2 regions of the Streptomyces sp. CRCS-T-1 genome follow, and region 1 is predicted to be linked to the other one. Evidence: riboswitches for the same ligand, from Rfam matches in the RefSeq annotation. Region 1 holds a riboswitch; the other holds the start of a gene.
The links. A riboswitch is a leader RNA that binds a small molecule or an ion and turns the genes downstream of it on or off. The one in region 1 is predicted to bind cobalamin.
Positions count from the first base shown of each region.

Region 2: it holds a riboswitch for cobalamin, as region 1 does, so the genes downstream of both, NNW99_RS06105 (ABC transporter substrate-binding protein) here and NNW99_RS00960 (CoA-acylating methylmalonate-semialdehyde dehydrogenase) in region 1, are expected to answer to the same signal.

Region 1 covers NZ_CP101651.1:217,221-232,475, reverse strand. The annotation lists gene NNW99_RS01015 (sulfite exporter TauE/SafE family protein) at 99-845, shown strand; gene NNW99_RS01010 (ATP-binding cassette domain-containing protein) at 1,102-2,991, shown strand; gene NNW99_RS01005 (MFS transporter) at 3,012-4,229, opposite strand; gene NNW99_RS01000 (CaiB/BaiF CoA-transferase family protein) at 4,350-5,549, shown strand; gene NNW99_RS00995 (FadR/GntR family transcriptional regulator) at 5,576-6,322, opposite strand; gene denD (D-erythronate dehydrogenase) at 6,365-7,378, opposite strand; gene otnI (2-oxo-tetronate isomerase) at 7,375-8,178, opposite strand; gene NNW99_RS00980 (MFS transporter) at 8,212-9,513, opposite strand; gene NNW99_RS00975 (aldolase) at 9,570-10,268, opposite strand; gene otnK (3-oxo-tetronate kinase) at 10,265-11,545, opposite strand; gene ltnD (L-threonate dehydrogenase) at 11,547-12,464, opposite strand; cobalamin riboswitch at 12,614-12,801, shown strand; gene NNW99_RS00960 (CoA-acylating methylmalonate-semialdehyde dehydrogenase) at 13,030-14,553, shown strand; gene NNW99_RS00955 (acyl-CoA dehydrogenase family protein) at 14,560-15,255, shown strand, end outside.
Region 2 covers NZ_CP101651.1:1,367,031-1,382,285, reverse strand. The annotation lists gene NNW99_RS06165 (MFS transporter) at 1-361, opposite strand, end outside; gene NNW99_RS06160 (winged helix-turn-helix transcriptional regulator) at 492-1,376, shown strand; gene NNW99_RS06155 (DUF397 domain-containing protein) at 1,434-1,637, opposite strand; gene NNW99_RS06150 (helix-turn-helix transcriptional regulator) at 1,637-2,461, opposite strand; gene NNW99_RS06145 (pyridoxal phosphate-dependent aminotransferase) at 2,634-3,842, opposite strand; gene NNW99_RS06140 (helix-turn-helix domain-containing protein) at 3,931-4,557, shown strand; gene NNW99_RS06135 (hypothetical protein) at 4,600-5,412, opposite strand; gene NNW99_RS06130 (VWA domain-containing protein) at 5,412-6,692, opposite strand; gene NNW99_RS06125 (IucA/IucC family protein) at 6,737-8,233, opposite strand; gene NNW99_RS06120 (IucA/IucC family protein) at 8,390-9,868, shown strand; gene NNW99_RS06115 (ABC transporter ATP-binding protein) at 9,852-10,643, opposite strand; gene NNW99_RS06110 (iron ABC transporter permease) at 10,640-11,746, opposite strand; gene NNW99_RS06105 (ABC transporter substrate-binding protein) at 11,743-12,753, opposite strand; cobalamin riboswitch at 12,813-12,936, opposite strand; gene NNW99_RS06100 (class I SAM-dependent methyltransferase) at 13,029-13,778, opposite strand; gene NNW99_RS06095 (MFS transporter) at 13,747-14,967, opposite strand; gene NNW99_RS06090 (ATP-grasp domain-containing protein) at 14,990-15,255, opposite strand, start outside.

The sequences.
Region 1 (15,255 bases):
GTTCGCGATCTACGCTGTCGCCGGAAAGCCGGGCGGGACAGGCAGCACGGGGGCATCGGGTGGCGTGGGAACTGGGGGCGGCAGGCCTCGCGGCCGGGATGCTCATAGCCGTGGTGACCGCGCCGGTCGGCGTCTCCGGGGCGGTGTTCCTGCTTCCGGTGCAGCTCAGCGTCTTCGCCGTGCCCGACCCGGCTGTCACGCCCACGAACCTGCTCTACAACGTGGTGGCGGGCCCCGGCGCCCTGCTGCGCTACCGACGCGACGGCGCCCTGGCGGGACCGCTCGTCCGCCGCCTGGTGCTGGGCACCCTGCCCGGGGTCGTCCTCGGCGCGGTCATCCGGGTGTTCGCCCTTCCGGGCCCGGGCGTCTTCCGCCTCCTGGTCGCCGCGCTGATGCTGCCGCTCGGCGTCTGGCTCATCACCCGGACCCTGCGCCCCGCGCCCCGCGAGATCCGGCGGCCCGAGCCGTCGCCCCGGACGGTCACCTCCTTTGCCCTCGTGGTCGGCGTGGTGGGCGGCATCTACGGCATCGGCGGCGGCTCGATCCTCGGCCCCGTCCTGGTCGGACGCGGTGTCCCCGTCTCCAAGGTCGCCCCGGCCGCACTCGCCTCCACCTTCGCCACCTCGCTGATCGGCGCCTGCACCTACGCCCTGCTGTCCCTGGCCCACAGCGGCAGCATCGCCCCCGACTGGTTCCTCGGCCTGTCCTGCGGCCTCGGGGGCCTCCTCGGCGGCTACCTCGGAGCCCGCCTCCAGCCCCGCCTGCCCGAGCCCCTGCTCCGCCTCGTCCTCGGCACTCTGGCGACGGCGCTCGGCGTCCTGTACGCGGTCGACGCGCTTCGCTGATCCCCGTCACGGGAGCCCTGAGACACACGACGGAAATCCTCGAACCCCATCCGTCACTCGCGTTTCAGACACCGGTGTTTCGGACAACTCCGGCCGCCCGACGGCGGCTTCAGCGCGGCGTTCACGCGTCCGAGCCCTTGCCGCGTCCGGGGCCGTACGCGTCCGGAATCGCTCGCGTTCGATTCCCGGTCCGGGTCGTTATGCCGTGCACCGCCGAGCCACCCAGGCGCGGCATCGACCCTGAGGAGGGATGCAGGTGACTGTGACTGACACCTCGACCGACGAAGCGAAGACGCCGCCCCCTCCACCACCGGCCACCATCAACTTCGAGGGCAAGTTCGGCAAGAACCCGCTGGCAGACGCCGGTTTCACCGCGATGTGCCGACGACTGCCGTCCGTCCTCGTACACACCGCCCGGATGGCGTGGGCCGTCGACAGGCCCGGTGTCGTGCTGCTTCTGGCCTGCCAGTTGCTCACCGGCACCGCGGCCGCCGTCGTCCTGGCCTTCACCGCACAGGCCATGACCCACATCCTCGGCACCGGCACCGTGTCCGAACGCCTGCACGCCGCGCTGCCCGCCCTGATCGTCGTGACGGTGGCCGCCGCCATCGGCCGCGTCAGCAGCGCCCTGGCCGCGTACGCCGACGGCAGGATCACCCCGCTGCTGATGACCGAGGCGGACATCGCGCTCGTGACCGCCGTGTGCCGCGTGGAGTCGAGCGCCTACGGCGAGGACGGATTCGCCGACCGGCAGGAGGCCGCCGAGATCGGCGTCACCCGCACCCGGCTGATGGTGCAGGACGCCCAGCGGTTCATGTCCGCCCTGATCCGCATGATGGCCGCGAGCGGCGTGGTCACGACCCTGCACCCGCTGCTGCTTCCGCTGCTCCTGCTGGCCGTTCTCCCGGCAGGCGCCGGAGCCGTCCTGTCCGCACGCGTCGACTACGAGACCCACTACCTCAACCTCGCCGACCGCAACGTGCGTTCCATGATGCGCTGGTGGGCCACCTACTCCCGCTTCGGCGACGAGGTCCGCGCCAACGGCATGACCGGCTACCTCACCTACTGGTACCGCGCCCTGTCCGACCGGATCGACCAGCGCACCCTGACCGCCGCGCCGCGCATGCTGCACATCACCCTGGGCGCCGGCGCCCTGGGCGGCATCTTCCTGCTGTGCACCTGGTCCACCCTCGCCTGGCTGGCCGCCACCGGCCGGATCGCCCTGCCCGTCGCGGCCACCGCTGTGATCGCCGTCCAGACCACACTGGCCGCCCTGTCCCAGTTCGTCATCCACGGCGCCGCCCTGTTCCACACCTCGCTCTACCTCGCCGACATGCGCTCCTTCCTCGACCTGGCGCGGGAACGCGCCCCCAGGCGCGGGGAATCGACGATCCCGGAACGCGTGGACCAGATCCGCCTCGACGAGGTCGTGTACCACTACCCGGGCAAGGAGGAACCCGCCGTCGCGGGAGTGTCGCTCACGCTGCGCCGCGGCGAGATCCTGGCCGTCGTGGGCGAGAACGGCTCGGGCAAGTCGACTCTGACGAAGCTCATCACCGGCATCCTGCTCGCCGACAAGGGCCGTGTCCTGTGGGACGACATCGACCTCGCCCAGGCCGATCAGGACGCCGTGTGGGACCGCACCGCGCTCGTCCCGCAGAACTTCGCCTGCTGGCCCCTGCGTGCCCGGGAGAACATCACCCTGGGCCAGCCTCGGACGGACGACGACGCACCGGTGTGGGACGTCGTCGACGCCGTCGGCATGCGCGAGGCGATCGAGAAACTGCCCGAGGGGCTCGACACCCTGCTCGCCAAGGAGCTGTGGGGCGGCGCCGAGTTGTCCGGCGGGCAGTGGCAGCGCCTCGCGTGCGGCCGCGTCCTCTACCGGCGGACCCCGCTGCTGATCCTGGACGAACCGACCTCGCAGATGGACGCCCGTGGTGAGCACGCCATCTTCCTGGAGATCAAGCGCGTCGCCGCCGAGCGCATGACGATCGTCGTCACCCACCAACTCGAGAACACCAGGCTCGCCGACCGCATCCTCGTCATGGACCAGGGCCGGGTCATCGAGCAGGGCACGTACGAGGAACTGGCGAACGCCGGAGGGCTCTTCGCGGAACTCCTCTCCCTGTCACAGGACCGGTGAGGCCCGCCGCCTTCACGCGCTCACGGCCGTGCCGCCGGCTCGGTGGCCGGTGAGGCCGTGGTGGAGCGTTTGCCGACGGCGGGCGCGAGGACGATCGCCACGGCGGTGAAGGCGAGGACGACGACCATGGCGACGCGCAGCCCGTAGTGCTCGCCGAGGAAACCGAGACACGGGGGCCCGACGAGGAACGCGACGTAGCCGATCATCGCCACCAGGCTGACGCGCGCGGCCGAGTCGGGCCCGGAGTCACCGGCCGCCGAGAGGGTGACCGGGAAGCCGAGCGAGGCTCCCAGGCCCCAGAGAAGAACGGCGGCCCCCGCGAGGACGGCCGAGTCGGCGAAGACGACGACGGAGATGCCCAGCGTCGCGCAGACGGCACTGGCCCGGACGACGGGGGCGCGGCCGATCCGGTCGATGAGGAGTCCGCCCGCGAAACGGCCGATCGTCATGGCGGCGGCGAAGCCCGTGTAGACGGCCGACCCCAGGGCGGGGTCCATGCCGTGGCCGTCCACCATGAGCAGGGGCAGCCAGTCGTTGGCGGAACCCTCCGCCAGTGCCATGGCCAGGATGACACCGCCGATCAGCAGCAGTCGCGGGTCCTTCCAGACCCGCGACTCGGCCGGCGCGGCCCCCGCGTCGGGCCGTGAGCCGCCGTCGCCCCGGGTCTTGCCGACGGCGTGGGGAATGGCGCGGAAGGCGTAGGCGAACATGACCGCCGTGACGGCGGCCATACCGGTCAGATGCCACTGCACAGGCCAGGAGACAGCGGTGCACAGAATGCCGAACGCGGCCCCCACGACGGTGCCCAGGCTGAAGAACCCATGGAGCGTGGGCAGGACCGTCCGCCCCGTGATCCGCTCGACATCGGCACCGTCGATGTTGATCGCCACCTCCCCACCGCCCATACCGGCCCCGAAGAGGAACAGCCCGGCGGTGGTCGCGGGGGCGGAGGAGAGCATCGTCCCGCCGCCGATGACGGCCATGCTCGCGATGATCAGCACCGTCGCGACGCCCATGACGGGCCGGGTGCCGAACCTCGCCACGAGCGTTCCCGAACCGAGAATGCCGATCATCGAGCCGACGGACAGCCCGAACAGGACGATGCCCATCTGCGCCGTCGAGACATCGAGTTGGTCCCGGATGTCGGGCGTCCGGGTGACCCACGAGGAGATCGACAGGCCGGGTATGAGAAAGAAGAGGAACAGCGCGGTTCGGCGTCGGCGGGTGGCCAGGTCCATCAGGAAACTTGCTCTCTCACAGGCGTCGGTGGTCTGCTCACAGGCCTCCGATCGTAGTCACGGGCAGGGCCGGGCAACCCGCTCCGCATGGCCGGGCGGGATGACCAGAGAGGAGGGTGCGTGAGCACCCAGGACAACAGGCCGGACGGACGGGGCGCACTGGGTGGCGTGCGCATCGCCGACTTCTCCCGGGTTCTCGCGGGACCCTACGCCACCATGCTCCTCGCCGACCTGGGCGCCGACGTGGTCAAGATCGAGCGGCCGGGCACCGGGGACGACACCCGGGCCTGGCGGCCTCCGGCGGACCACGACGGTACGTCGACCTACTACCTGAGCGTGAACCGGAACAAGAGGTCGGTCACCCTGGACCTGGCCACGGACACCGGCCGCGAACAGGCGCGGGCCCTGGTCGCCGAGTGCGACGTGGTCGTGGAGAACTTCCGGCCCGGCACGATGGAGCGGCTGGGCCTCGGCCACGACGAACTCCGTGCCCGGCGCCCGGAGCTGATCTACTGCTCGATCAGCGGCTTCGGCAGCGGCCCGGGCGCGTCGATCCCCGGATACGACCTGCTCGTACAGGCCGCCGGAGGCCTGATGAGCGTGACCGGGGAGGCGCACGGGGAGCCGGTGAAGGCCGGTGTGGCCCTCGTGGACGTGATCACCGGGCTGCACGCCTCGCTCGGCATCCTCGCCGCCCTCCGGCACCGGGACACCACCGGCGAGGGGCAGCTCGTGGAGGTGAACCTGCTCAGCTCCCTGCTGTCGGCCATGGTCAACCAGGCCTCGGCGTTCGCCGTCGCCGGCGTGGTCCCGGGCCGGATGGGCAACGCCCATCCGAGCATCGCCCCCTACGAGACCTTCCCGACCGCCGACCGTCCGCTCGCCCTCGCCGTGGGCAACGACAAGCAGTTCGCGGCCCTCGCCGAGGTCGCCGGCGAACCCGGTCTAGCCCTCGACGACCGCTTCCGGACCAACGCCGACCGCGTCGCCCACCGCACCGAACTGAAGGAGATCCTCACCCGGCTGCTGAGCACCGACGGCGCGGACCACTGGTCGGCGGTCCTGCTGGCCGCCGGAGTACCGGCCGGCCCGGTCAACAACCTGGACGAGGCGTTCGGCTTCGCCCACGAACTCGGCCTCCCGGGCATCGTCGACCTCCCCGCCGACGCCTCCGGCACTGAAGGAGACCGGCCCTCCCGCCAGGTCGCGCACCCTGTCGCACTGAGCGCGACACCCGCCCGGTACCTGCTGCCGCCGCCCCTGCTGGGACAGCACACCGAGGAGATCCTCCGCGGCATCTCCGGCCACGAAGCCCCCTGACCCGGCCCACCGGCCGTACGAGCACGTCAGGGAGCGGCGTCGAGATCCACCTCGATGTCCTCGGCGTCGGTCCAGAAACCGTCGTCCGCGTCCTGGAGGCGGGCGGCGGCGTGGTTCATGTGGAGGCGTGCGGCCGTGCGCGCCGCCTCGGGGTCGCGGGCCTCGATGGCGGCGAGGATGGCGTGGTGCTCCGCCCGGACGGCTTCGATGAAGTCGTTCCGGCGTGCCTCGTTCGCCCGTGTGACGCGGATACCGCTGCGCGACACATCGCCCAGGTACCGCAGGGTCGAGACCATCACCGTGTTCCCGGTCGACTCGGCGATGGACCGGTGGAAGGCGAGGTCCTCGTCCACGCCGTCGCCACCGGCCGCCACCGCCGAGTCGATCGCGTCCAGGGCCTGACGCATCCGCGCCAGGTCGAGGGGCGTGGCCCGGGTGGCCGCGATATGGGCCGCCTCACCCTCCATGGCACGGCGCACCTCCACGATCTGGAGCACCTTCGCCTTGGTGTCGGCGGCCTCCAGGTCGAGCGGCCGGGTGCGCCGCGGCAGGACGAACACACCGATGCCCTGGCGCGGTTCGATCAGACCCGCGTTGCGCAGCCGCGACAGGGCCTCGCGCACCACCGTGCGGCTGACGCCCAACTGCCTGACCAGCTCGACCTCGGTCGGCAGTCGGTCGCCCTCGGCCAGCCGCCCCGACTCGATCTCCTCCGAGAGGGTCGCGGCGACCTGATCCGCGAGCCGGACGGGACCGCTTACCTTGGAAAACATGGTTTTCAGTCTATAGGCCGGGTCTGGTCGTCCCGCTGTCCACTACGCCTTGACCAGGACCGCTTCGGGGTGGTCGGCGAGATAGTCCCGCACCACCGATTCGAAGCTCGGATCGGGCCCCAGTCCGAGCGCGGCGGCGCGCGTGTTGTCGAAGACGGAGGGCCACGACCCCACGACGGCCTCGATGTCGGGATCGGGCGCGACGGTCACCAGATCGGCCGCGGCGTCGCCTGCCACGCGCCGCAGCGTTGCCAGCATCTCGGCGACCGTGACCGTGAGGGCGGGGAGGTTGACGGGCAGCCCGCCGTCGAGCCTGCCCTCCCCGCTGCCGCGCTCGGCTTCGGCGATGCGGAGGATGCCCTCGACCGTGCGCCGCGGTGACGCCAGGGCCACCCGCAGGTCGGGGCGTACGGGGCAGATCGCGGGGAGGCCCGCGAGCGGCTCGCGGACAATGCCCGACAGAAAGCCGGAGGCGGCGGCGTTCGGCTTGCCGGGGCGTACGGACACGGTCATCAGCCGGGCCACGCGCCCGTCGATGAAGCCCCGGCGCGTGTAGTCCGCGACGAGCTGCTCGCAGACGAGCTTCTGGATCCCGTAGCTCGACCGGGGCGTGGGCAGGGTCGACTCGCTGACCACCGGCGGGAGCGGCAGTACCGGGTCGGAACCGTAGACCGCGACGCTGCTGGAGAACACCAGGCGCGGCGTCGGCCCCCCGGAGGCCGACTGGGCCCGGGCGGCTTCGAGGAGGGCTCGGGTGGTGTCCAGGTTGGCGCTCATCCCGAGGTCGAAGTCGGCCTCGCACTCGGCCGAGACGGCGGCGGCGAGGTGGATCAGCACGTCCACCGGCTCCGCGAACACCTCGTCGAGACACTCGACCAGGTCGCCCCGTACGACCTCCACCAGGGGATCGGCCGCCTGCGGAGCCTCGGCCGGAACGAAGCGGTCGGTGAGCACCAGTCGGTCGATCGGCGCACCACCGAGCGTCCGGGACCTCAGCAGGGTGTCGGTGATCTCGCGTCCCAGAAAGCCGAAGCCGCCCGTGATGACGATCCTCATGCGCTGTCTCCTCGGTAGTGGTTCAGCCAGCCGAGGCCCTCGCTCGTGCCGGCCCGGGGGATGTACTCGCAGCCGATCCACCCGTCGAAGCCCAGGTCGTCGACGACGCCGAACAGATGCCGGATGTCGAGCTCGCCGCTGTCCGGCTCGTGACGGTCCGGCACACCGGCGATCTGCAGATGACCGACCCGGCCGGTCGGCAGGTCGCGGCGCAGCGTCGTCGTGAGATCGCCTTCGACGATCTGGCAGTGGTACAGGTCGAGTTGGACCTTGAGATTGGGGGCGCCCACCTCCCGTACCACCGCGTGGGCCTCCGCCTGCCGGGACAGGAAGTAGCCCGGCATGTCGCGGCCGTTGATCGGCTCCACCAGGATGTCGACCTCCGACCCGGCGGCCTGCTCCGCCGCCCATTCCAGATTGGCCAGGTAGGTGTCGCGGTGCTCGGCCCGCTCCTTCGGAGTCAAGTCCGGCGGCACGAGACCCGCCATCACGTGCAGCCGCGGGCAGTCCAGTGCGGCGGCGTACTCGAGCGCCCGGGCGATCCCGGAGCGGAACTCGGCCTCGCGCCCGGGCAGCGCCGCGATCCCGCGCTCTCCGGACTCCCAGGCCCCGGGAGGCGCGTTGAAGAGCACCTGCGCGAGGCCGTGGTCGTCGAGCCGGAGCCGCAACTCCGTGCTGTCGTAGGCGTAGGGGAAGAGATATTCGACGGCGTTGAAGCCGTCCGCCGAGGCCGCGGCGAAGCGGTCGGGGAAGTCGTGCTCGGGATACATCATGGACAGGTTCGCTGCGAACCTCGGCATGCTGGCTCCTGTGAGGCGACCGGGAGGGACCGGTCAGCGGTTGACGGTCTTCTTGTCGGTGGTGAGCACCGCGGCGGCGCCGACGACGAGGCTGAGCGCCAGGACGTACATCGGGAGCGATGTCGAGCCGGTGGCGTCCTTCAACGCGCCGATCATGTAGGGACTGACGAAGCCGGCGAGGTTGCCGACCGAGTTGATCACGGCGAGGCCGACCGCGGCCGCCGTACCGCCGAGGAACGCGGTGGGGAGCGACCAGAACAGCGGCGAGCAGGTCAGCACACCGGCCGCGGCGACGGACAGCGCGACCAGGGACAGCGCGGTGGACCCGGCCCAGCCGGCCGCCAGCGAGAAGCCGACGGCGCCCATGAGGCTCGGGACGACCAGGTGCCAGCGGCGTTCGCGGCGCTTGTCCGCCGAACGTCCGAACAGGTTCATCGTGACGAGTGCGGCCAGGAACGGCACCGCGCTGAGCACCCCGATCGCGAGATTGCCCTCGATGCCGGTGGACTCGATGAATGTCGGCATCCAGAACGTCAGGGCGTACTGGCCCATCACGAAGCAGAAGTAGATGAAGCACATCAGCCACACCTTCGGCTCGCGGAAGGCGTCCCAGACCCGGCCGTGCACGGTCTGGTGCGCGGCGTCCTCGGCGACCGCCCGCTCGACGACGTCCTTCTCCTCGTCGGTGAGCCACTTCGCGTCGCGCACGCTGTTGTCGAGGTAGAACAGCGTGGCCACGCCGATCAGGAGGGCGGGGATCGCCTCCAGCAGGAACATCCACTGCCAGCCCTGCCAGCCGTTCACCCCCTGGAACCGGTCCATGATCCAGCCGGACAGCGGGTTGCCGAAGATGCCGGCCACCGGGATGGCGGACATGAACATCGCGATCACCCGGGCACGACGCTGCGACGGGAACCAGTACGTGCAGTACAGGATCACCCCCGGATAGAACCCGGCCTCGGCGGCACCGAGAAGGAACCTCAGGACGTAGAACGTCGCCTCGTTGTGGACGAACATGAACGCCGCCGAGACGACGCCCCAGCTGATCATGATCCGGGCGATCCAGGTGCGGGCGCCGACGCGCTGCAGCATCAGGTTCGACGGCACCTCGAAGAGGAAGTAGCCGATGAAGAACAGCCCGGCGCCGAGGCCGTACGCCGCCTCGCTGAATCCCAGGTCGTCGGACATCTGCAGCTTCGCGAAGCCGACGTTGACCCGGTCCAGGTAGGAGACGACGTAACAGAGGACGAGGAAGGGGACGATACGTCGTACGACCTTGCGGAAGACGGCGTTCTCACGGGCGACGTCGGAGACTTGGGACGCCGATATAGGCATGGACATGGAGATCCTTTGAGCGGCTCAGGGGAATTCTCCGGCAGGGGAGAGGCGGGTCACCACGCGGCGTTGAACGTGGACCTCAGTTCATCGAGCGCGTGAGGGGGGAGCGGCTCGGGGCGACGGTCGGTCAGGAGCCAGAGACGTGCCGTCTCCTCGAGTTCTTCGAGGACGGCGAGTGCGGTGGCCGCGTCGGGGCCCCAGACCACGGGGCCCAGCCGGTCCAGCAGCACCGCCCTGATGGGCGTTCGGCTCGCTGCGTGGTCGGCGATGAGGGCGGTCACCAGGTCGGCTACGCGGGGGTCGCCGGGCCGGTGGTAGGGGATGAGCGGCACGTGCCCGACCTTCATCACGTAGTAGGGCGTGATCGGCGGCAGCACGTCCGCGGCGCTCCACACCCCGGCCAGGGTGAGCGCGACCAGGTGCGTGGAGTGGGTGTGGACGACGAACCGGGCCGTGGGGTCGGCGGCACAGATGCGCCGATGGAGCGTAAGGGTCTTGCTGGCACGGTCGCCCGCGATCTGCTCGCCCCGGGCGTCGACCAGTGCCAGGCGGCCGGGTTCGAGGAATCCCAGGGCGGCGTCGGTGGGCGTGATCAGATGGTCGTCGCCCACCTTGGCACTGATGTTGCCCGCGCTGGCATGGACGTAGCCCCGGGCGAACAGGCTGGTGCCGACGCGGACGATCTCGCGGCGGGCGTGGTCGACCGCCTCGTCCTGCGCTGCCTGGGCGGCGGTGCTCGGCTGCGGGGTCATGCTGCCTCCTCGTCCAGGAGTGCGAAGGAGCGGGTGAAGAAGTCGGGGCCGCCGAAGTTGCCGGACTTGAGCGTGATGTGGAGCGTCTCCCCGTCGGGCAGTGCCGCGGCGCACCAGGGCACACCGGGGTCGATCTGCGGCCCGATCCGGAGCCCGGTGACACCGAGCGCCTGGACGACCGCCCCCGAGGTCTCACCTCCCGCGACGACGAGCCGGCGCACGCCACGGGCCACGAGCCCCTGGGCGATGCGGGCCAGCGTCCGTTCCACCAGCTCACCGGCCTCGGCGGCTCCGAGCCGGCCCTGCACGGTACGGACGGTGTCGGCGGACTCGGTGGAGTAGACGAGCACAGGACCGTCGTCCAGATGCGATTCGGCGAAGGCCAGGGCCTGTTCGACCACGTCCTCGCTGGCGGCCACGCGCAGCGGGTCCACGCTGAAGGCGGGCCGGCCTGTGCTCAGGTATTCCAGGACCTGACGGTTGGTCGCTGTGGAGACCGACCCCGAGACGATCGCTCGGTGGCCGGCGGGAGGCGGCAGCTGCGCGGCGGCGCGGGACGGCTCGAACCCCCAGTTCGCGGGCAGGCCGATCGCCAGCCCCGAGCCCGCGGTCACCAGCGGGAACCCCTGGACCGCCGCGCCCAGACGCACCAGGTCGTCATTGGAGACGGCGTCGACGATGGCGAGCCCGAAGCCGTCCTCGCGCAGGGCGTCGACGCGGGCCCGGATCGCCTCGACGCCGTCGGCGACCACCGTGTGGTCGACTAGGCCGACCTCCCGCGTGGTCTGCGCGCCGAGCACGGAGACCAGATTGGAGTCGGTCATCGGCGTGAGCGGGTGGTGGCGCATGCCGCTGTCGCTGAGCAGCACGTCGCCGACGAAGAGATGCCCCTTGAAGATCGTGCGCCCGTTGTCGGGGAACGCCGGCGTCGCGACCGTGAAGTCGGTGCCCAGCGCGTCCATCAGGGCCTCGGTCACCGGCCCGATGTTCCCGGCCGGGGTCGAGTCGAAGGTGGAGCAGTACTTGAAGTAGACCTGCTCGGCGCCCAGGGACCGCAGCCACGCCAGTGCCCGCAGCGACGCCTCGACGGCGTCGGCGGCCGGGACGGTCCGCGACTTGAGGGCGATGACCACGGCGTCCGCGTCGATCGCCTGCTCGGCGTCGGCCGGTGGTGTGTCGATCAGCTGGACCACGCGCATGCCCGCGCGCACCAGATTGTTGGCGAGGTCCGTGGCGCCGGTGAAGTCGTCGGCGATGCATCCGAGACGGATTGACATGTCAGGCCTCCACCGGCTTGGGCAGGTCGACCCCCGGGAAGATCTTGATGACCGCGCTGTCGTCCTCGGCACCCAGTCCGGACGCCGACGCCTGGAGGAACATCTGGTGGGCGGTGGCGGCGAGGGGGAGCGGGAAGCGTTCCGGCCTCGCGGAGTCCAGCACCAGCCCGAGGTCCTTGACGAAGATGTCGACGGCCGAGAGGGGCGTGTAGTCGCCGTCGAGCACATGGGCCATACGGTTCTCGAACATCCAGGAGTTGCCGGCGCTGTGCGTGATGACCTCGTAGAGCGCCTCGGCGGGGACGCCCGCCTTGATGCCGAGGGCCATCGCCTCGGCCGCGGCGGCGATGTGCACGCCCGCGAGCAGCTGGTTGACGATCTTGACCTTCGAGCCGAGCCCGGCGCGCTCTCCCAGGCGGTAGACGGTGCTGCTCATGGCCTCGAGCACCGGGTCGGCGAGCGAGTACGCCTCGGTGGAGCCGGACGTCATCATGGTGAGTTCACCGGCCGCCGCGCGGGCGGCGCCGCCGGAGATGGGAGCGTCCAGGTAGAGCACGCCCCGCTCGGCCAGGCGGCCTTCGATCGCGGCGGACCAGCCCGGATCGACCGTGGAGCACATGACGAAGACGGAGCCGGGGCGGAGCCGGCCGGCCGCGCCCTCGGCACCGAACAGCACGGCCTCGACCTGCGCGGCGTTGACCACCACGCCGACCAGGACGTCCACCGAGGCTGCCAGCTCGCCACAGGTCCCGAACGCCGTCCCGCCCTCGCGGGCGAAGTCCGCGGCCGTCTCCGGCCGCAGATCGTGGACGCCGACGTCGTACCCGGCCGCCCGCAGGCTCCGGGCCATCCCGAGGCCCATGGCTCCTAGACCCACCACGCCCACCCGCGGTCGCGCGGGCTCGTTCCGGTCGCTCATGCCCTGCCCATCCTTGCCGTGCCGTGCTGTCCGGAGGCAGGTCGCATCAACCAGCCCGCCGGGAGATCAGGTCATATGATGACCTGAGGACGACGGAATGCAAGGTGTGATGTCCGTCACGCACTGATGGGGGATGGATTTACTAGGACGTCCAACTATATAGTCGCGGTGTAAGCCCGCGGTGCAGGGAAGCCGGTGTGAATCCGGCACGGTCCCGCCACTGTGACCGGGGAGTACGCCGTCGAGCAGGACGCCACTGACGAGCTGGATGTCGGGAAGGCGGACGGCGTGTGCTGATCCGGGAGTCAGGATACCGGCCGTGGGATGTTCCGTGTTGTCCACGAGGATGGAGCTGACACGCATGGCACCGGTGTGCACCCACGACCCCGGAGGACCCGCCCGACGCGTCCGTCGTGCCCGACGGATCGTCCAGCGCCCGGCCGTCACCCTCTGACGGTCCTCGCCATACGCGATCTCGCGCAGCCCCCGCACCCGCACGCCACCGCGTCCGTGTGCGACGGACCCGCGCGCCGTCCCGGACCACCTGACGAGAGAGCAGGCACCGATGGTCCGCGTACAAGACCACGCCCCCGTCCGTGAGTTGACCCATTTCGTCGGCGGCAAGCACACCCCGGGAACCTCGGGGACGTACGGCGATGTGTACGACCCCAACACCGGCGAGGTCCAGGCCCATGTGCCCCTCGCGAGCCGGGCCGAGACCGAGGCGGTGATCGCCGACGCCGCGCACGCGCAACGCGAGTGGGCCGAGTGGAACCCGCAGCGCCGCGCCCGGGTGTTCATGAGGTTCCTGCAACTCGTCGAGGAGGAGAAGGACTCGCTGGCCCGGCTGCTGTCCTGCGAGCACGGCAAGACCATCGCGGACGCCCACGGAGACCTCCAGCGCGGGCTTGAGGTCGTCGAGTTCGCGGCAGGAATCCCGCACCTTCTCAAAGGCGAGTTCACCGACAACGCCGGCACCGGCATCGACGTCCACTCCCTGCGCGCGCCCCTCGGTGTCGTCGCCGGGATCACGCCCTTCAACTTCCCGGCGATGATCCCCCTGTGGAAGGCCGCACCCGCCCTCGCCTGCGGAAACGCCTTCATCCTCAAGCCGTCCGAGCGCGACCCGTCCGTCCCGCTGCGCCTCGCCGAACTGTTCCTGGAGGCCGGTCTGCCGCCCGGCGTCCTCAACGTCGTCAACGGCGCCCGGGAAGCCGTCGACACCCTGCTCGAGGACCCCCGGGTCGAGGCCCTCGGCTTCGTCGGCTCCACGCCGATCGCCGCGCACGTCTACGCCACCGCCGCCGCCCACGGCAAGCGCGCCCAGTGCTTCGGCGGCGCCAAGAACCACATGATCGTGATGCCGGACGCCGACCTCGACCAGGCCGTGGACGCCCTCATCGGCGCGGGCTACGGCTCGGCGGGGGAGCGGTGCATGGCGATCTCCGTCGCCGTCCCGGTCGGAGAGGACACCGCCGACGCGCTGGTGGCCCGCTTGAAGGAACGCATCGGCAGCCTGCGCATCGGCCGCAGCGACGACCCGGAGGCCGACTTCGGGCCGCTGGTCGGCCAGGACGCCGTCGACCGCGTGCGCTCCTACGTCGATCTCGGTGTGGAGGAAGGCGCGGAACTCGTCGTGGACGGAAGGGACTTCGTCCTGCCCGGACACGAGAACGGCTTCTTCGCCGGCGCCTCCCTCTTCGACCGGGTCACCCCGGCGATGCGCGTCTACCAGGAGGAGATCTTCGGCCCGGTCCTCTCCGTCGTACGCGCCGCCGACTACGAGGAGGCCCTGCGCCTGCCCAGCGAGCACCTCTACGGCAACGGCGTCGCCATCTTCACCCGCGACGGGGACACCGCCCGCGACTTCACCCGGCGGGTCAACACCGGCATGGTCGGCGTCAACGTGCCCATCCCGGTGCCGGTCGCCTATCACACCTTCGGCGGCTGGAAGCGCTCCGGCTTCGGCGACCTCAACCAGCACGGCCCCGACGCCATCCGCTTCTACACCCGTACGAAGACGGTCACCTCGCGGTGGCCCGCCGGGCTGCGCGAAGGCGCGAGCTTCACGATCCCCACGATGGGCTGAGCGACCATGACCAGCACCCTGCTCACCGAGGACCAGCAGGCCCTCGTCGAGACCACCCTCGACTTCGCCCAGGACCACCTCGCCCCGCACGCCCTCGACTGGGACCGCGACAAGCACTTCCCCGTCGACGTCCTGCGCAAGGCGGCCGGACTGGGGCTCGGCGGCGTCTACGTCGGTGAGGAGTCGGGCGGTTCGGGCCTGACCCGCGCCGACGGTGTCCTCGTCTTCGAGTCCCTCGCCTCCGGCTGCCCGTCCATCGCCGGGTACCTCTCCATCCACAACATGGTCGCCTGGATGATCGACCGGTACGGCGACGCCGCCCAGCGCGAACGCCGGCTGCCCCGGCTGTGCGCCATGGAGGACCTCGCCAGCTACTGCCTGACCGAACCCGGCGCGGGCTCGGACGCCGCCGCCCTCACCACCCGGGCCGTCCGGGACGGCGACCACTGGATCCTCACCGGCGTCAAGCAGTTCATCTCCGGAGCCGGGGCCTCCCAGCTGTACATCGTCATGGCCCGCACCGGCGGCGACGGGCCCGACGGCGTCTCCGCGTTCATCGTCGACAAGGACGACCCCGGCGTCACCTTCGGCGCCAACGAACGGAAGATGGGCTGGAACGCCCAGCCGACCCGCCAGGTCGTCCTGGACAGCGTCCGGCTGCCCGCCGACCGGCTCCTCGGCCGCGAGGGGCAGGGCTTCCGC
Region 2 (15,255 bases), 1.1 Mb from region 1:
ACAGGTGCTGGTAGGTGAGCCGGTCGAGCCACCAGGCGAGCGGGAGGGACCCCACGGCGGCGAACCGTACGAGATCGAGGGTGACCTGGAGGCTGCGGAGCGGGACGCGCTGGGCGATCACTCCGGCCGGGAGGCTGAGCAGCAGCCAGGAGATCTGTCCGGCGGCGGCGAGCAGGGCGGCCTGTAACGCCGTGACGTCGAGGACTGTGAGAGCGACCAGGGGAAGAGCGAGGGCGGTGACGGCTGTGCCCGCGTCGCTGACGGTGGCAGCGGCCCAGTAGCGCCAGAAGACGGCCGGAGGCGTGGTCGCGCGGTGAGTGCGGTGGAGATCGTGCTCCGGGACCGTCGGCGTCTCGCTCATGCGATGCCCATCCTCCAGTGAGTCTCTTTTGGGAACTTACCTGACCTCGAATCAGTTCCTATCCGGAACTGACCCCATGGCGCAAGATGGTTTCGAAGTCAGGACGTTGGATCCGCGAGATGGGAGGCTCATGGTCAGGTCGGTGCCCCAGCGGGACGCCGCCTGTGCGATCGCGCAGGCGGCGGCGGTGGTCGGGGACTGGTGGAGCCTGCTCCTGGTCAGGGAGACCGCACGCGGGCACCACCGGTTCGACGCGCTTCAGGGGGAGTTGGGGATCTCCCGGAAGGTGCTGACCGAGCGCCTCGCGCACCTGGTGGAGTCGGAGGTCCTGGCGAGGGTGCCGTATCAGACCGGCCCGGTGCGGTACGAGTACCGGCTCACGGAGAGCGGGCGGGGGCTGCTGCCCGTGCTGCTCGCGATGCAGGACTGGGCGGACCGCTGGCTGCTCGGCGACGGCTCACTGAGCGGCACGGCCGACGCGGACAGCGCGGAGGCGCTGCGCGTGGCGGGCCTGGTGGGTGAGCGGCTGCCGGTCCTCGAACTGCCGGGGCACCGCGACGGTGAGCCGCTGGACCCGGTGGCCGAGGCCGCCGCCACCGTGCTGTTCTGCTACCCCGCGACCGGTCGCCCGGCTCCGTTGCCGGACGGGTGGGCCGACATTCCGGGTGCCATCGGCTGCACGCTGGAGAACCGGCTGTTCCGGGACGCGTACGACGACTTCCGCGCGGCGGGCGCCGAAGTGCGTGGCGTGAGTACCCAACGCCCGGACGAGCAGCGGGTGTTCGCGGCCGAGGAGGGCATCCCCTTCACCTTGCTCTCGGACGTCGACCTGCGCCTCGCCGCCGCTCTGCGGCTGCCGGTGTTCCGTGCCGGGCAGGCGCTGCGGGTGAAGCGGGCGGTGCTGGTGGTGGACCGCGAACGCGTGGTGCGCCAGGCGCACTTCCCGGTCACGGACATCCCGGGGGCGGTGCGCGAGGCGCTGGCGGTGGTACGGGCGGTGGCGGCGGGAAACTGAACGTGTCGACGCCCCGGGCCGGTACGGAACCGGACGCGGGGCGTCAGTGGGCGTACTTCAGTGATCTGCGGCGTACGAGACGAAGGCGGCCCACTGCTGAGCCCCGAAAGCGAGTTGCGCGCCCTGCACGCGCTTCGAGTCCCGTATGTGAATGCTCTGGGGCGCGAAGGCGACCTCCACGCACTCCGGGCCATCAGCGGTGCTGTAGCTGCTCTTGAACCACTCCAGCGCGTAACCGTTGCCCGACGTGGGGTTGGTCATCATGTCTCTCCCAATGCTTTTTCAATAAAGGCCAGCGACTCGCGGGGCGTGAGAGCTTGGGCCCGGATGATGCCATAGCGGACCTCGAAGACCTGGATCTCCCTGGGGTGCGAGATCAGGCGACTGGTGAGCTGCACCTCGTTGTGCGCCACCGTGTCTCCCTTCTGAAGGCGCAGCAACTGGAGCGATCCGTCCAGACCGGCGTGGTCCTCACGATCCGTGGGCATCACCTGGATCTCCACGTTTCGCCGTCGACCGACCTGCAACAGCCGTTCGAGCTGCTTCCGCATCACCATTCTGCCCCCGAGCGGACGGCGCAGCGTCACCTCTTCCAGGACGAAACTGAAGACGGGACTGGGCTGCCGGTCGAAGATCTCCTGCCGCGCCAAGCGTGCGGCGACGAGCCGTTCGACCTCGTCCTCGGCGAAGGGCGGACGCCGCATGCCGTACAGCGCTCCCGCGTACTCCGGTGTCTGGAGCAGGCCATGGACGACGGAGTTGGCGTAGGCGCACAGCTCGACCGCCTCGGCCTCCAACTTCGCCAGATCCCGCACCTTCTTCGGATACCGGGCCTCCTCCACGTCCCTGCGCAGCCCGACGATCAGCCCTCCGGCGTCCAGCACTTCATCGGCCGCCTCCAGAAACGTCCGGCTCGGCGCCCGCCGCCCCCTCTCCACCGAGGACACCTGCTCCTCGCTGTACCCGATGGCCGTCCCCAACTCGGCCTGTCGGAGCCCCTTTCGTTCGCGGCAGGTCTTGATGACCCTGCCGACCGTCCGCAGTACTCCCGCCGACTCCTCGTCGTCGGCACCGTACGGCTCCATCCCGTCCCCGGTCTGCGACCCCTGCACCGTCACGCCCACGCCCGGACACCTCCTTCTGTCGCCCGACTCCAACTCCCCGTCGGCGTCATGCGTAACGCGACGCCGCACCGGACAGAGCCGGACAGCGACCGGACAATGAGGCTGTGTACCGCCGTCCCCCTGGCTGACGGACCTACTGCCGATACCCGCCGAGGAACCGCCCGATCCGCCCGATCGCCGCCTCCAGGTCGTCCGCGTGCGGCAGGGTCAGGATCCGGAAGTGATCCGGGGTCGGCCAGTTGAAGCCCGTGCCCTGGACCACCTGGATCTTCTCGCGCAGCAGCAGGTCGAGGACGAACTTCTCGTCGTCGTGGATCTTGTGCACCTTGGGGTCGATGCGCGGGAAGGCGTACAGCGCGCCCTTGGGCTTCACGCAGGTCACGCCCGGGATCTCGTTGAGCTTCTCCCAGGCCACGTCCCGTTGTTCCAGCAGCCGCCCGCCCGGCCCGGTGAGGTCGCCGATGGACTGCCGGCCGCCGAGCGCGGCCTGGATGGCGTACTGGGCGGGCGCGTTGGCGCACAGCCGCATGGACGCCAGCATGGTGAGGCCCTCCAGGTAGTCCTTGGCGTGCTGCCTCGGGCCCGTGACGACCAGCCAGCCGGAGCGGAAGCCCGCCACCCGGTAGGTCTTCGACAGCCCGCAGAAGGTGAGGACGACCAGGTCGGGGGCGAGTGCGGCGGCCGAGTGGTGCACGGCGTCGTCGTAGAGGATCTGGTCGTAGATCTCGTCGGCGAACACCATCAGGCCGTGCCGCCGGGCGAGATCGAGGATGCCCTCGACGATCTCCTTCGGGTAGACCGCGCCGGTGGGGTTGTTGGGGTTGATGATCACGACCGCCTTGGTCCGGTCCGTGATCTTCGACGCCATGTCGTCCAGGTCGGGGTACCAGTCGGCCTGCTCGTCGCACAGGTAGTGGACCGCCTTGCCGCCCGCGAGGGTCGTCACCGCGGTCCACAGGGGGAAGTCCGGGGCGGGGATGAGGACCTCGTCGCCGTCCTCGAGCAGCGCCTGTACGGCCATGGAGACCAGCTCCGACACGCCGTTGCCGAGGAAGACGTCGTCGACTCCGACCTCCAGGCCCAGCGTCTGATAGCGCTGGGCCACCGCACGGCGGGCGGACAGGACGCCGCGCGAGTCGGTGTAGCCGTGCGCCTGCGGCAGCATCCGGATCATGTCCTGGACGATCTCCTCCGGCGCCTCGAAGCCGAAGAGCGCGGGATTGCCGGTGTTCAGGCGCAGCACGCTGTGCCCCGCCTCCTCCAGCGCGTTGGCGTGCTCGATGACCGGGCCGCGGATCTCGTAACAGACCTCGCTGAGCTTGCTCGACTGCCGGAACTCCATGCGCGCGCTTCCCCTCGGCCGATTGATGTTGCTTGGTTTTACCAAGTAGCCGCTTGGAAAGTCCAACAACTTGTCTAGACTGCGTCGCATGCCACCTCGCCGAAGCTACGACCAGTACTGTTCCGCCGCCCGCGCGCTCGACCTGGTCGGCGACCGCTGGACCCTGCTGATCGTCCGGGAGCTCCTCGCCGGTCCCCGCCGCTACACCGACCTGCACGCGGACCTGCCCGGCGTCAGCACGGACGTACTCGCCTCGCGGCTGCGGGACATGGAGCGCGACGGCCTCGCGACCCGGCGCAGGCTGCCACCGCCCGGCGCGGCCTCGGTGTATGAACTCACCGAGCGGGGGCGGGAGTTGCTGCCGGTGCTCCAGGCGCTGGGGGAGTGGGGGCAGGCGGACCTGGGGGAGCGGCGGCCGACGGACGCGGTACGGGCGCACTGGTTCGCCCTGCCCCTGCTGCGACAGCTGGACGGGGAGGGGCTGGTCGAAGTCCGGCTGGAGGAAGGGCATTTCCATCTCCACGCCGGTGCCGAGGACGGGCCCGTGTACGGCGACGGGCCCGCACCCGGGGAGCCTGACGCCCTGCTCGTCCTGGACACCGGCACGTGCACGGCCATCGGCCGGGGCGAGCTGAGCCTGGTCCAGGCCGTTAGGGAGGGCCGGGTCGAGGTGAGCGGGGAGGGCACGCTCGCGAAAGCGCTCCGCGACACATGACAGAAGGCCCGCACGAAGCGGGCCTTCCGAGTCCAGGAAAGGTCAGGCGGTCGGCGGCACCCGTGACGGCCGCCCCGAGCCGCGCGTCAGCGCGTACCCGGCGACCCCCGCCAGCGCGGCCAGCGCCCCGCCCACCGCGGTCCACACCCACCGGTCCGACCACCAGCCGGACGTCCAGCCGTCCTCGGGTTCGAGCCCGGCCAGGACCGCCGAGGACTCCTCCTCGTCCCCGGAACCGGACCCGGACCCGGACCGCGTCGCGATCCCCGGCACCAGCGGCTCGGCCAGCGAGCCGTCCACCGCCGCGGATCCGCCGATGTCCTTGGAGTCCACCCGTACTTCGGAGTCGACCGGGAGGCCCAGGTCGGCGGCGGCCACGCCGGTCGCCGTCAGGCGGACGTAGTACGTACCCGGCAGCGGGTCGTTCGCCCAGGGCTCCGACCAGGAGCGGACCGTGCGCAGCACGCAGGCCAGTTCCACGGAGGCGGCGTTCGCGGCGGCGGTGCGCGTCTGCGCACCGTACTGGCAGGCCTGGCGGCGGCGCAGCCCGTCGTACACGTCGATCTGCCAGGTCTGCGCGGCGTGGGTGTCCGGCAGCTTCACCGTCGCCGCGACCGTGGGGCGCTGCCCGGTGTCGGCGGGGAACGACCAGTACAGGTAGTCGCCCGTGGAGCCGCTCGCCGTGGCGCGCTGCCCCTGCTCGATCTCCGTCGCCGTACGGAAGGAGGTGCCCGCCTGAGTGGGCGCCGCCGAGGCGTCGTCCTGTGACGGACTCGGTGAGGAGTCGGCCGCGGCGGGCACGGCCGCCAGGCCCAGGGTCAGCAACGCGGCGCTCAACGCACGTATCACTCGCATCAGTTGGTCCTCCAGACCGCGAACCGCCAGCGCGACAGCCAGCCCCAGACGAGACCGGCGAGGAAGCCGGTGAGGATCAGCGCGCCGAGCAGCCACCAGCCGCGGCCGAGACCGAAGGAGGCCACGTCGCCCGCCTGGCTCGGGCCGTCTACGACGTCGACGGTCAGCTCCAGCGGCAGCCCGGGCGTGGTCTTCACTCCGGAGGCCGCCGAGAAGGAGTGGGTGACCGCGAGGCACACGGTCTCCGCGGCCGGCTTGTCGCTGTCACCGTCGTTGTCGTCACGCTCGGGCTCGGGGTATCTGAGCCCCGTCGAGATCACGTCCGTACGGCCGTTGCCCGCGGCCTCGCCGCGTACGATCTCCCGGCCCTTGACCGTCACGGCCCGCATCAGCACGCCGTAGCCGGGGTTCACGGCCCGGTCCGCCGCCACGCTCACCGAGGCGCGCAGCTCCTGCCCCGGCAGGACGTTCACCCGGTACCAGCGCTGCTGTCCGAACTCCTCCCGGTCGGAGTAGAGGCCGGACTTCAGCGTCGGGGCGGCGGTGCACCGGTCGGCGCCCTCGGTCGCCACCGGCGTCACCACCGGATCGGCCGCCCGGTCGACCAACTGGTTGACCTTGTCGGTGAGTTCGTCCTGGTGCTCCACCGAGGTGTACGTGCCGCCGGTGGCCTCGGCGATGCAGCTCAGCTGCCTGCTCAGCTTGGCGGTCGGCACCAGGCCCAGCGTGTCGATGGTCAGGCCGATGCCCTTCGCCGCTATCTCGCGGGCCACCTCGCACGGGTCGAGCGGGGCGCAGGTGTCCTCGCCGTCGCTGATCAGCACGATGCGCTTGGAGCCGTCGCCGCCTTCGAGGTCGTCGGCCGCCTTCAGCAGGGCCGGGCCGATCGGCGTCCAGCCCGTCGGGGTGAGCGTGGCGACGGCCGTCTTGGCCTCGGTGCGGTCCAGCGGGCCGACCGGGTAGAGCTGCGCGGTGTCCTTGCAGCCCGTCTTGCGGTCGTCGCCGGGGTAGTCGGCGCCGAGGGTGCGGATGCCGAGCTCGACCTCCTCGGGTGTCGCGTCGAGCACCTCGTTGAAGGCCTGCTTCGCGGCGGCCATCCGCGACTGTCCGTCGATGTCCCGCGCCCGCATCGAGCCGCTCACGTCGAGGACGAGGTCGACCTTGGGGGCGTCCTGGCCCGTGGGTTCGCCGGCGGCCGCTCCGGCCGGGAAGACGATCCCGGCCGTCAACGCGGCGAGCAGGGCACCCACGCCCGCCGCCAGTCGTTTTCTTGTGATCATCGGCGGATCTTATGGAGCGGCGGTGCCGTGCTCCAAAACGAGGTTCATGAAAGGGGATTGGGCAGTTCCGCCCACTGGTCCCCGGGCGTCTGCGGCGAGAGCCGCATCAGCGTCAGCGCCTTGGTGGGCAGGGGCTCCGCACGCAGTGCCGCGAGGTCCGGGGTCTGCGGCAGCTCCCGTACGGCCGTCTCCAGTGCCGCCGTGAGCGCCGCCCCCGACCCCGCCGTACCGGCCAGCGCGCCCGCCACCAGGGAGCCGAACAGCTTGCGGCGGAGCGTGCGTTCGTCGTCGGTGACCATCCGGGCGGGCAGCTCGGGCACCGTGATGCCGTGCCGGGCGAGGCGGGCCGGGCTGACGCGGATGTCGGCCAGGTCGCGGTAGACGAGCCGCAGCGGGTCGCCCTCCGGCGAGAGGACGACGAGGAGGTTCTGGCCGTGTGCCTCCAGGGCCACGCCCAGCTCCAGCAGCCGCAGCCCGACGGTGAGGGTCAGGCGCGCGAAGCCGGCCAGCCAGGCGGGGGAGCGGGGGAGCGCGCTGGTGGCGAGCGCGGCCACCGGCAGGACCCGTTCACCGCTCCCGGCGTACGTCTGCGGCGACTCCCGCAGCACGGCCGCGAAGTCGGGGGAACCGGCCGCGGCGGCGCCCAGGGTGCGGGTCACGTGCAGCAGGCCGTCCGTGCGGGCGGCGGGCGTCTCGGCGAAGTCCGACAGCAGCGCGGACGCGGCCACCGAGGGCAGCGAGATGTCCCGCACCGACGATGTCAGCCGGGCGCTGAGCGAGGTCTTGACGTGCGGCCCGCCCGGCAGGGCGAGCGTCCGCAGGGACATCAGCGGATGCCCGGGCCGCCGCTCCTCGCAGGCCCGCTTCAGCACATGCGCCGCCTGCCAGGGGTGCACCGGCAGCACCACCCGCGGCCCGTCCCGCAGATCTCCCGGCCAGGCGCCCGTCACCAGGCACTCCTCCGCCCGCACGGGCACCAGCCCCAGCTCCACGACCGGCCGGTGCTCGGGCCCGTAGGCGAGCTGCTCGGCCACCGAGAAACCCGGCCGGGACCGGCAGGTCGGGTGGAAGGGATGCCCGTCGACGATCCGCTGCTCCCACTCCCAGTCGTTCCCCGGCCACTCGTCCCCCGCCTGCCCCTCCTGCCCCGCTCTCGACAGTGCCAGCGAGGCGACGCTGTGCCCGAGTTCGGCGGCGAAGGAGGCGGAGTGCGGGACGGCGAGGTCCGTCACCAGCCGCGCCGGATCGTCGTACTCCACCCCGTCGAGCCCCACGACGGTGACGTAGTCACCGGTCGCGTACGGATCCGGGCGCGGGCCGTGCAGCCGGCGGCCGTCGGACAGGGACAGGGTCAGCCCGTCCCGGCCCTGCTCCCGGCGGGCCACCCAGGGCAGTGGATCATGGGTCAGACCGCGCCACAGTCGGGACAGCACGGCCGCCCGGGCGCCGGGCAGTTCGGCCTCGTACCGTGGCAGCAGGCCGGGCCGTACGACGGCCAGTTCGTCGGCGACCTCGGCCTCGGCGGTGGGGGAACGGTGCACGGGCGGGCTCCTCGGGTACGAATAGGGCGTCACGGCGCGATGACGACGACCGACATAATGATCATCTCCGCCAGGAAGTCCGGAAGTCCCGGAAGGGCTGTGGGGAACGTAGAGAACACAAGGAACGTAGGGAAACGAGTGGATCGCGTGGACCTCATGCCCCCGTCCGCCGACGCGTACGCCGCCGTGCCGCTGCTGAACTGCCTGCTGCGGGAGGTGGCCCGGCCGGTCGGCCGGGAGGGCGAGCACCGGATCCACCGCCTGCCCGGCGGGGACCGGCTGCTGCGGGTGCGCGGGACCCGGCGGCCCGCCGAGCCCGAGGTCCAGGGGCCGGACGGCTGGCAGCGCGTCGACCACACCGAGCTGGTCAAACTCGTCGCCGAGGAACTGCGCCGGCACACCGGGCTGTCCAATCACGAACTGCCCGCCGAGATGATCGACAGCCGGGACGCCGTGGCCGCCCTGCTGGAGGCCCGCGACCGCGCGACCCCGCCCGACGACCCCTACCTTCGCTCCGAGCAGTGCCTGCTCACCGGCCACACCCACCACCCGGCCCCCAAGGCGCGCGGCGGCGGCCCGGCCGCGGGCTGGCTGCCGTACGCGCCCGAGGCGTACGCCCGCTTCCCACTGGCCCTGCTCGGGCTGCGCGAGGACCGCGTCGTCGAGGAGGGCGACACCTCGGCCCTCGACGCCCTCGGCACCGCCCCGCCCGGCTACCGGCTGCTCCCGGCCCACCCCTGGCAGCTCGACCTGGCGAGCGCGGAACTCGCCGCCGCCTTCGCGGACGGGAGGCTGGTCCGGCTCGGCACGACCGCCTTCGACACCTGGCCGACGGCCGCGATCCGCACGCTCTACGCACCCGAGCAGGACCTGTTCCTGAAGTTCAGCCTGGACGTGCGCATCACCAACGACATCCGCCGGCTGTGGCGCCACGACCTGCTCGCCCTGCGCCGGACCGACGCGGCCGTGTGCGCCGCCTTCGACGACTTCCCCGCGCTCGACGGCCCCCCGGCCTGGCTCGGCGACCGCGGCTACCGCACCGCCGACTTCGCCTTCGAGGCCCTGGCCGTCCTCGTCCGCGACGGCTTCGCCGGACATCTGGTGCCCGGCGCGACCCCGCTGCTCGCCGCCGGACTCGTCGAGGGCTTCGACGGCAGCCCGCTCGACCGCGCCGCCGATCCCGGGGCATGGTGGGCGGCGTATCTGGCGCAGGTGGTGCCGCCCGCCGTGGAGGCCTTCGCCCGGCACGGCGTCGTCATCGAGGCTCATCTGCAGAACACCCTGATCGCCGTCGACGCCGACGGCATGCCCGTGCAGGCGCTGTACCGGGACGCCGAGGGCGTGAAACTGCTGCCGGACGTCTCCCGCGAGACCGGCTGGGAGCGGCTGGTGTACTGCCTGGTCGTCAACCACCTCACCGAGATCGCCGGTGCCCTCGCCGAACGCCACCCCGGCTTCGACCCCTGGCCGGCCGCCCGCCGTGAACTCGCCCGCCACGACCTGCCCGAGATCCCCGCCCTGCTCGCCTCACCGACCCTTCCCGCCAAGACGAACCTCCTGCTGCGCTGGACGGGCGCGGACGGCGCCGACGCCCGCTATCTGCCGCTGCCCAACCCGCTCAGGGCAGGAACGTGACCTGGGGAGCGCCCGTGCGCGGATGCACGGTGACCTCCCCCGCCACCCCGTACACCTCGGCCAGCAGCCGGGGCGTGAGGACCTCGACGGGCGGGCCGGAGGCGGTGATCTCGCCCTCGTTCAGGACGTAGAGGCGGTCGCAGTAGTAGGCGGCCAGGTTGAGGTCGTGCAGGGCGAGCAGCACCGTCGCGGGCAGTCGGCGCAGCGCGCCCAGCACCTCCAACTGGTGCCGGATGTCCAGGTGGTTGGTGGGTTCGTCGAGGACGAGCAGCGTGGGCTGCTGGGTGAGGGCGCGGGCGATCAGCACCCGCTGGCGCTCGCCGCCGGACAGCCGGTCGAAAGGGCGCTCGGCCAGGTGGGCGGCGTCGACCGCCGCGAGCGCGGAGTCGATGAGCCCGGCGTCCTCCGGAGTGTCACCGGCGAGGAGCCGCTTGTGCGGGGTGCGGCCCATGGCGACGACCTCGCGGACGGCCAGATCGAAGTCGGCGCCCGACTCCTGCACCACCGCCGCGACGGTACGGGCCAGCTGCCGCACGGGCAGCGACCAGGCGTCGGCGCCGTCGACCCGCACTTGGCCGCTGTCGGGGCGCAGCACCCGGTAGACGGCCCGCAGCAGGCTGGACTTGCCGCTGCCGTTGGGACCCACCAGGCCGATGGTCTCGCCCGGGCGGGCGGTCAGGGACACGTCCCGCACGAGATGGCGCGCTCCGGCCGTCAGCGTGACGCCCTCGACATCGAGATCGGTCGCGGCCACCCCTGCTCCGATCGCGCTCATCCCACTCCTCGATCCGTGCTCCGCCGGGCGTCCCGGCGCATCAGCCACAGGAAGAACGGCCCGCCGCACAGCGCGGTCAGCACGCCGACCGGCACCTCCATCGGCGCGGCGATCGTGCGCGCGGCGACATCGGCCCAGACGAGGAACACCGCCCCGCCGAGCGCGGCCGTCGGCAGGACCCGGCGATGGTCGCCGCCGACGAACAGCCGCACGATGTGCGGCAGCATCAGACCGACGAAGCCGATCGGCCCGGCCGCCGCGACCAGCACGCCCGTCACGAGGGAGACCAGTACGAACATCCGGGCCCGGAACCGGGCCACGTCCAGCCCCATCGTGGTCGCGGCCTCCTCGCCCGCCAGCAGCAGGTTCAGATTCCGGGACTGCACCATGAGCACGCCGACGCCCAGCAGCGTCGCCAGGCTCGGCAGCCACAGCGTGTCCCAGTTGACGCCGCCGAGGCCGCCGAGGGTCCAGGCGAGCACCGCACGGGCCTCGTTGCCCCGGTCGGTGGTCAGCAGCAGCAGATCCAGCAGCGCGGTGAGCACCGCCGCGATCGCCACCCCGGACAGCACGAGCCGTACGGAGGTGATGCGTCCGCCGGTCCGGGCGGTGGCGTAGACGAGCAGCAGCGCGCCCAGCGCGCCCAGGAACGCGGCGGCCGACAGCGACACCGGCCCGAACACGCTCACCCCGAACACGATCACCGACACCGCGCCCAGCGACGCCCCCGAGGAGACGCCCAGCAGATACGGCTCGGCGAGCGGGTTGCGCACCAGGGCCTGCAGGGCGGTGCCCACGACCGCGAGGCCCGCCCCGGTCACCACCCCGAGCAGCACCCGGGGCGCCCGCACGTCCAGCACGATGGTCTCGCGCGCCCCCGACCAGTCCGGCTCCGTCCAGCCGGCGCCCAGCGCGTGCGTCAGGATGCCCCAGACCTGCCCGGGCGGCACCTGGACGGAGCCGATCGCCAGGCCCGCCGTGACGGAGACGACGAGCAGGGCGGTGAGGACGAGCAGGGTGACCGTCAGGCCGGTGCGCCCCGTCCGCCGCCCCGGCGGGACAGGGCGTCGCACCGCGGGCGCCTCGGTGGCCGGCTGCGTCACCGGGAGCTCTCGGGGTGCAGCCCGCGCGCCAGGTCCCCGACCGCGTACGCGGAGCGGATGCCGACCAGGGTCGCGGTCAGCGGCAGGACGACGAACCGCTTGTTCTTCACGGCGGGCACATCGGCGAGGGCCGGCTGGGAGAGCAGGAACTTCTTCTTCTGCTCGACGCTTCCGGCGCCGGCGTAGTCGTAGATGGCGATGACCTCGGGCTTGCGCTCGACGACCTGCTCCCAGGAGACGTCCCCGAAGACGTCGTCGAGGTCGGCGAAGACGTTCTTGCCGCCGGCCAGCCGGATGATCTCCGTGCCGAGGCTCTTGCCGCCCGCGGTGAAGGCGGTCTTGTCGCCGCTGTCGTACACGAACACCGGTACCGCGGACTCGCCCTCGACGGCGGAGGCCGCCTTGCCGACCCGGCCCTCCAGGTCGGCGACCAGCTTGTCGGCCCGGTCGGAGACACCGAAGATCTCACCGACGGTGCGGATCTCGTCGTAGGTGTCCTTCATCGTGACCCGCTTCTTGCCGCAGTACTCGCGGTTGAGGTGGGTGTCGATGCCGGCGTCGGCGAACGCCTTGCGGGAGCGGCCCTCGTTCTCCGCGAAGGCACTGCCGTAGCCGCCGTAGACGAGGTCCGGCTCTGCCTCCAGGACCGTCTCGAAGGACGGTTCCTTCTTCGACAGTTCCGGTATCGCCTCGTAGTCCTTGCGCAGTTCCGGCAGGACGGCCGAGTCGGGGAAGGCGGTGCCGACCACGCGGTCCTTCAGACCGAGGGCGAGCATCAGTTCCGCCGGGTGCTGGTGGATGGTGACGACCCGCGACGGCGGCTTGTCGTACGTCGTCTTCACCCCGCAGTTGTTCACGGTGACGGGGAAGCCCGCGGGCGCCGAGGCCTTGGCGTCCCGGTCTGTGCTGTCGGACGACGAGCCGCAGCCGGCGACGAGCAGCGCCGCCGACAGGGCGAGTGCCGCGCCGCGCAGGGTGGTGCGCCGGCGGCGGGCAGGGGAGAGCAGGTGGGACACGTAGAGCCTCCTGGGGAGTCCGCGCTCCTCGGATCGGGCCCGCGGCGGGTCAGTGTCCTGACTCCCGGATCGACGTTCCCCCTCGCCTTCCCGCGCTCGCGCGGTGGCGTGTCGAAGGGGTGCACTCCCCGGTCACAGTGGCGGGACCGTGCCGGATTCGCACCGGCTTCCTGTCTCCCGTCGCGGCGATGACCTGGTGATAGTACGTTCCGCGCCGTCGCGGTCAACAGGGCGTGCGACCCCGCCCCGCACGCCCCGTGCCCACGTCACACCTCCCGGACCGCCCGCAGCACCAGCCGCTCGGCGTTCTCGTCGTAGGGCCGGCCGTCGAAACCGCCGAAGACCTCCACGCCCCCGAACCCCGCCTCCTCGGCCATTCGCCGCAGCTCCACGGCGCTGTACACGAACCACACCAGCGTTGCTCGGGTGACCCGCTCGCCCCGCACCAGGACCCAGTCGCTGCGCAGCCGCGCCCAGTCGTCCAGCACGGTGTCCGTCTGCACCATCAGGTCCTCACCGCGCGTCACCACCTTCGGCGGGGTGACCTTGCGGGCCAGCAGTTCCTTGCCCGCGAGGTCCAGGACGAGGGTGCCGCCGGGGGCCAGGCAGTCGTACATGGTGCGCAGCACGCGCGCGTTGTCGGCGGGGTCCTCGAAGTAGCCGAACGAGGTGAACATGTTGAGTACGACGTCGAAGCCGCCCGGCGCCTCGAACTCACGCGCGTCCGCCTGGACGTAGCTGACGTCGGTGCCGGTGTCCGCCGAGCGTTTGCGCGCCCGGTCCAGCAGGGCCGGGCTGAGGTCCACGCCCGTCACCTCGTAGCCGCGCCGGGCGAGCGGCACGGTGAACACGCCCGGGCCGCAGCACAGGTCGAGCACCCGGGCGCCGGGCGTGAAGGACAGCAGGGGAGAGGTGCCGAGGAGTTCCTCGGCCTGGGTGTGGCGCTGTTCGGAGAAGAGGAAGTCGTGGAACTCCGTCCAGAAGTCATCGTCCTGGAACCCGCCCGTCCGTGTCATGCGGCTTCAGTGCTCCTTCTTCGTCTGATGGGACCTGCATTCGCCGCTCGGCGTGCCTTCGCAGCAAGAGCAGCAGCGGAGGCAGCAGCAGGCACTGCGCGGCCGCCAGCAGCCAGAACCAGCCGGTGTGCCCGGCGCCTTCGCCGAGGCCGTACAGCTGCCCGCCCAGCACCCCGCTCGCGCAGGCGCCGAGCCCCGCGGCCAGCCGCTGCTGGCCGAAGACCACGGCGTCGGAGCGCGGGCTGCGGCGCAGCGCCTCCAGGTCGTTCTTCAGGAACAGCACGATGTCGCCCAGGGTGATCAGCGCCCCGCCCGCCAGCAGAGCGGTCCGGCTGCCGACCGCCAGCACGGCCAGCCCGGCCGCCAGACCCGCGAATCCGACCGTCAGCGCGAGCGCGTACGGCATGCGCCGGATCAGCCCGGAGGCGAGCGGCTGGACGACGATGACCAGCGTGAAGCAGAGCAGCAGGACCAGGCTGTAGAACTCGCTGGAGGCCTGCTCGACCGCGTACACCGCCAGGAAGTGCTGGAAGTGGAAGTACAGGTAGAACGCGAGCGCGTTGGCGGCGAACGGCAGGACGGCCACCCCGGCCAGCAGACCCTGCCGGGTGACCTCCGTGCCGGGTGGGCGCTCCCCTGCGGCGGGCAGCCCGGCGTGGCCCGCCGTGACCGCGAGGAACAGCGCCGTGACGGCCGCGAACAGCCAGCCGGGCGAGGACAGCACGAACGGCCCGGCGATCAACGGGCCGACCGCCATGCCCGCGTTGAGTGCCGCGTTGCCCGCCGACAGGAACGCCGGCCGGCGTTCCTCGTCCACCCCGTGCACCAGGTACGCCTTGTTGGCGGGCAGGTACAGGGCGGCTCCGCAGCACGTCAGCACCAGCGCGCCGACCGCCAGGGGCGGCCAGCGCAGGGCCAGAAGGAGGCCGACGAACCCGGCCGTCCGTACGACGAGGGCCCACAGCATCGTGCGGCGCAGCCCGATCCGGTCCGCGAGCGCCCCGCCGACGACACCGCCGGAGAACTGCACCAGCGACGCCACGGCCAGCACCACACCGACCGTGCCGAGCCCCATCCCGAGCCGCTCGTGCAGGAACACCGACATGAACGGCAGCACCATGAAACTGCCGAGCGGGATCAGGAAGGAACTGAGCAGCAGGAAGCGCAGCGGGCCACTGAGCGGGAACAACCCGGCGCTCCGCTCGGGCCGTTCACCCACCGGAGGGCTCGGTGAGCACGCGCAGGGCGTTGGCGGCCGCGACCGCGCGGTGCGTGGCGAGTTCCGCCGTCTCCGCCTCGGCGTAGACGATGCCCGCGTAGCCGCGGCTGTCGCTCAAGTGCTCCACGACGTCCCCGACTTGGCGGACGGGGTACCAGGCGGGTGACCCCGGCAGGTCCGCCAGCCGGTCGAGCCCGGCGACCCCCGTGAACACCCCGGGCTCGGCCGGATATCCCAGGACGAAAGCCACGGCCGGGC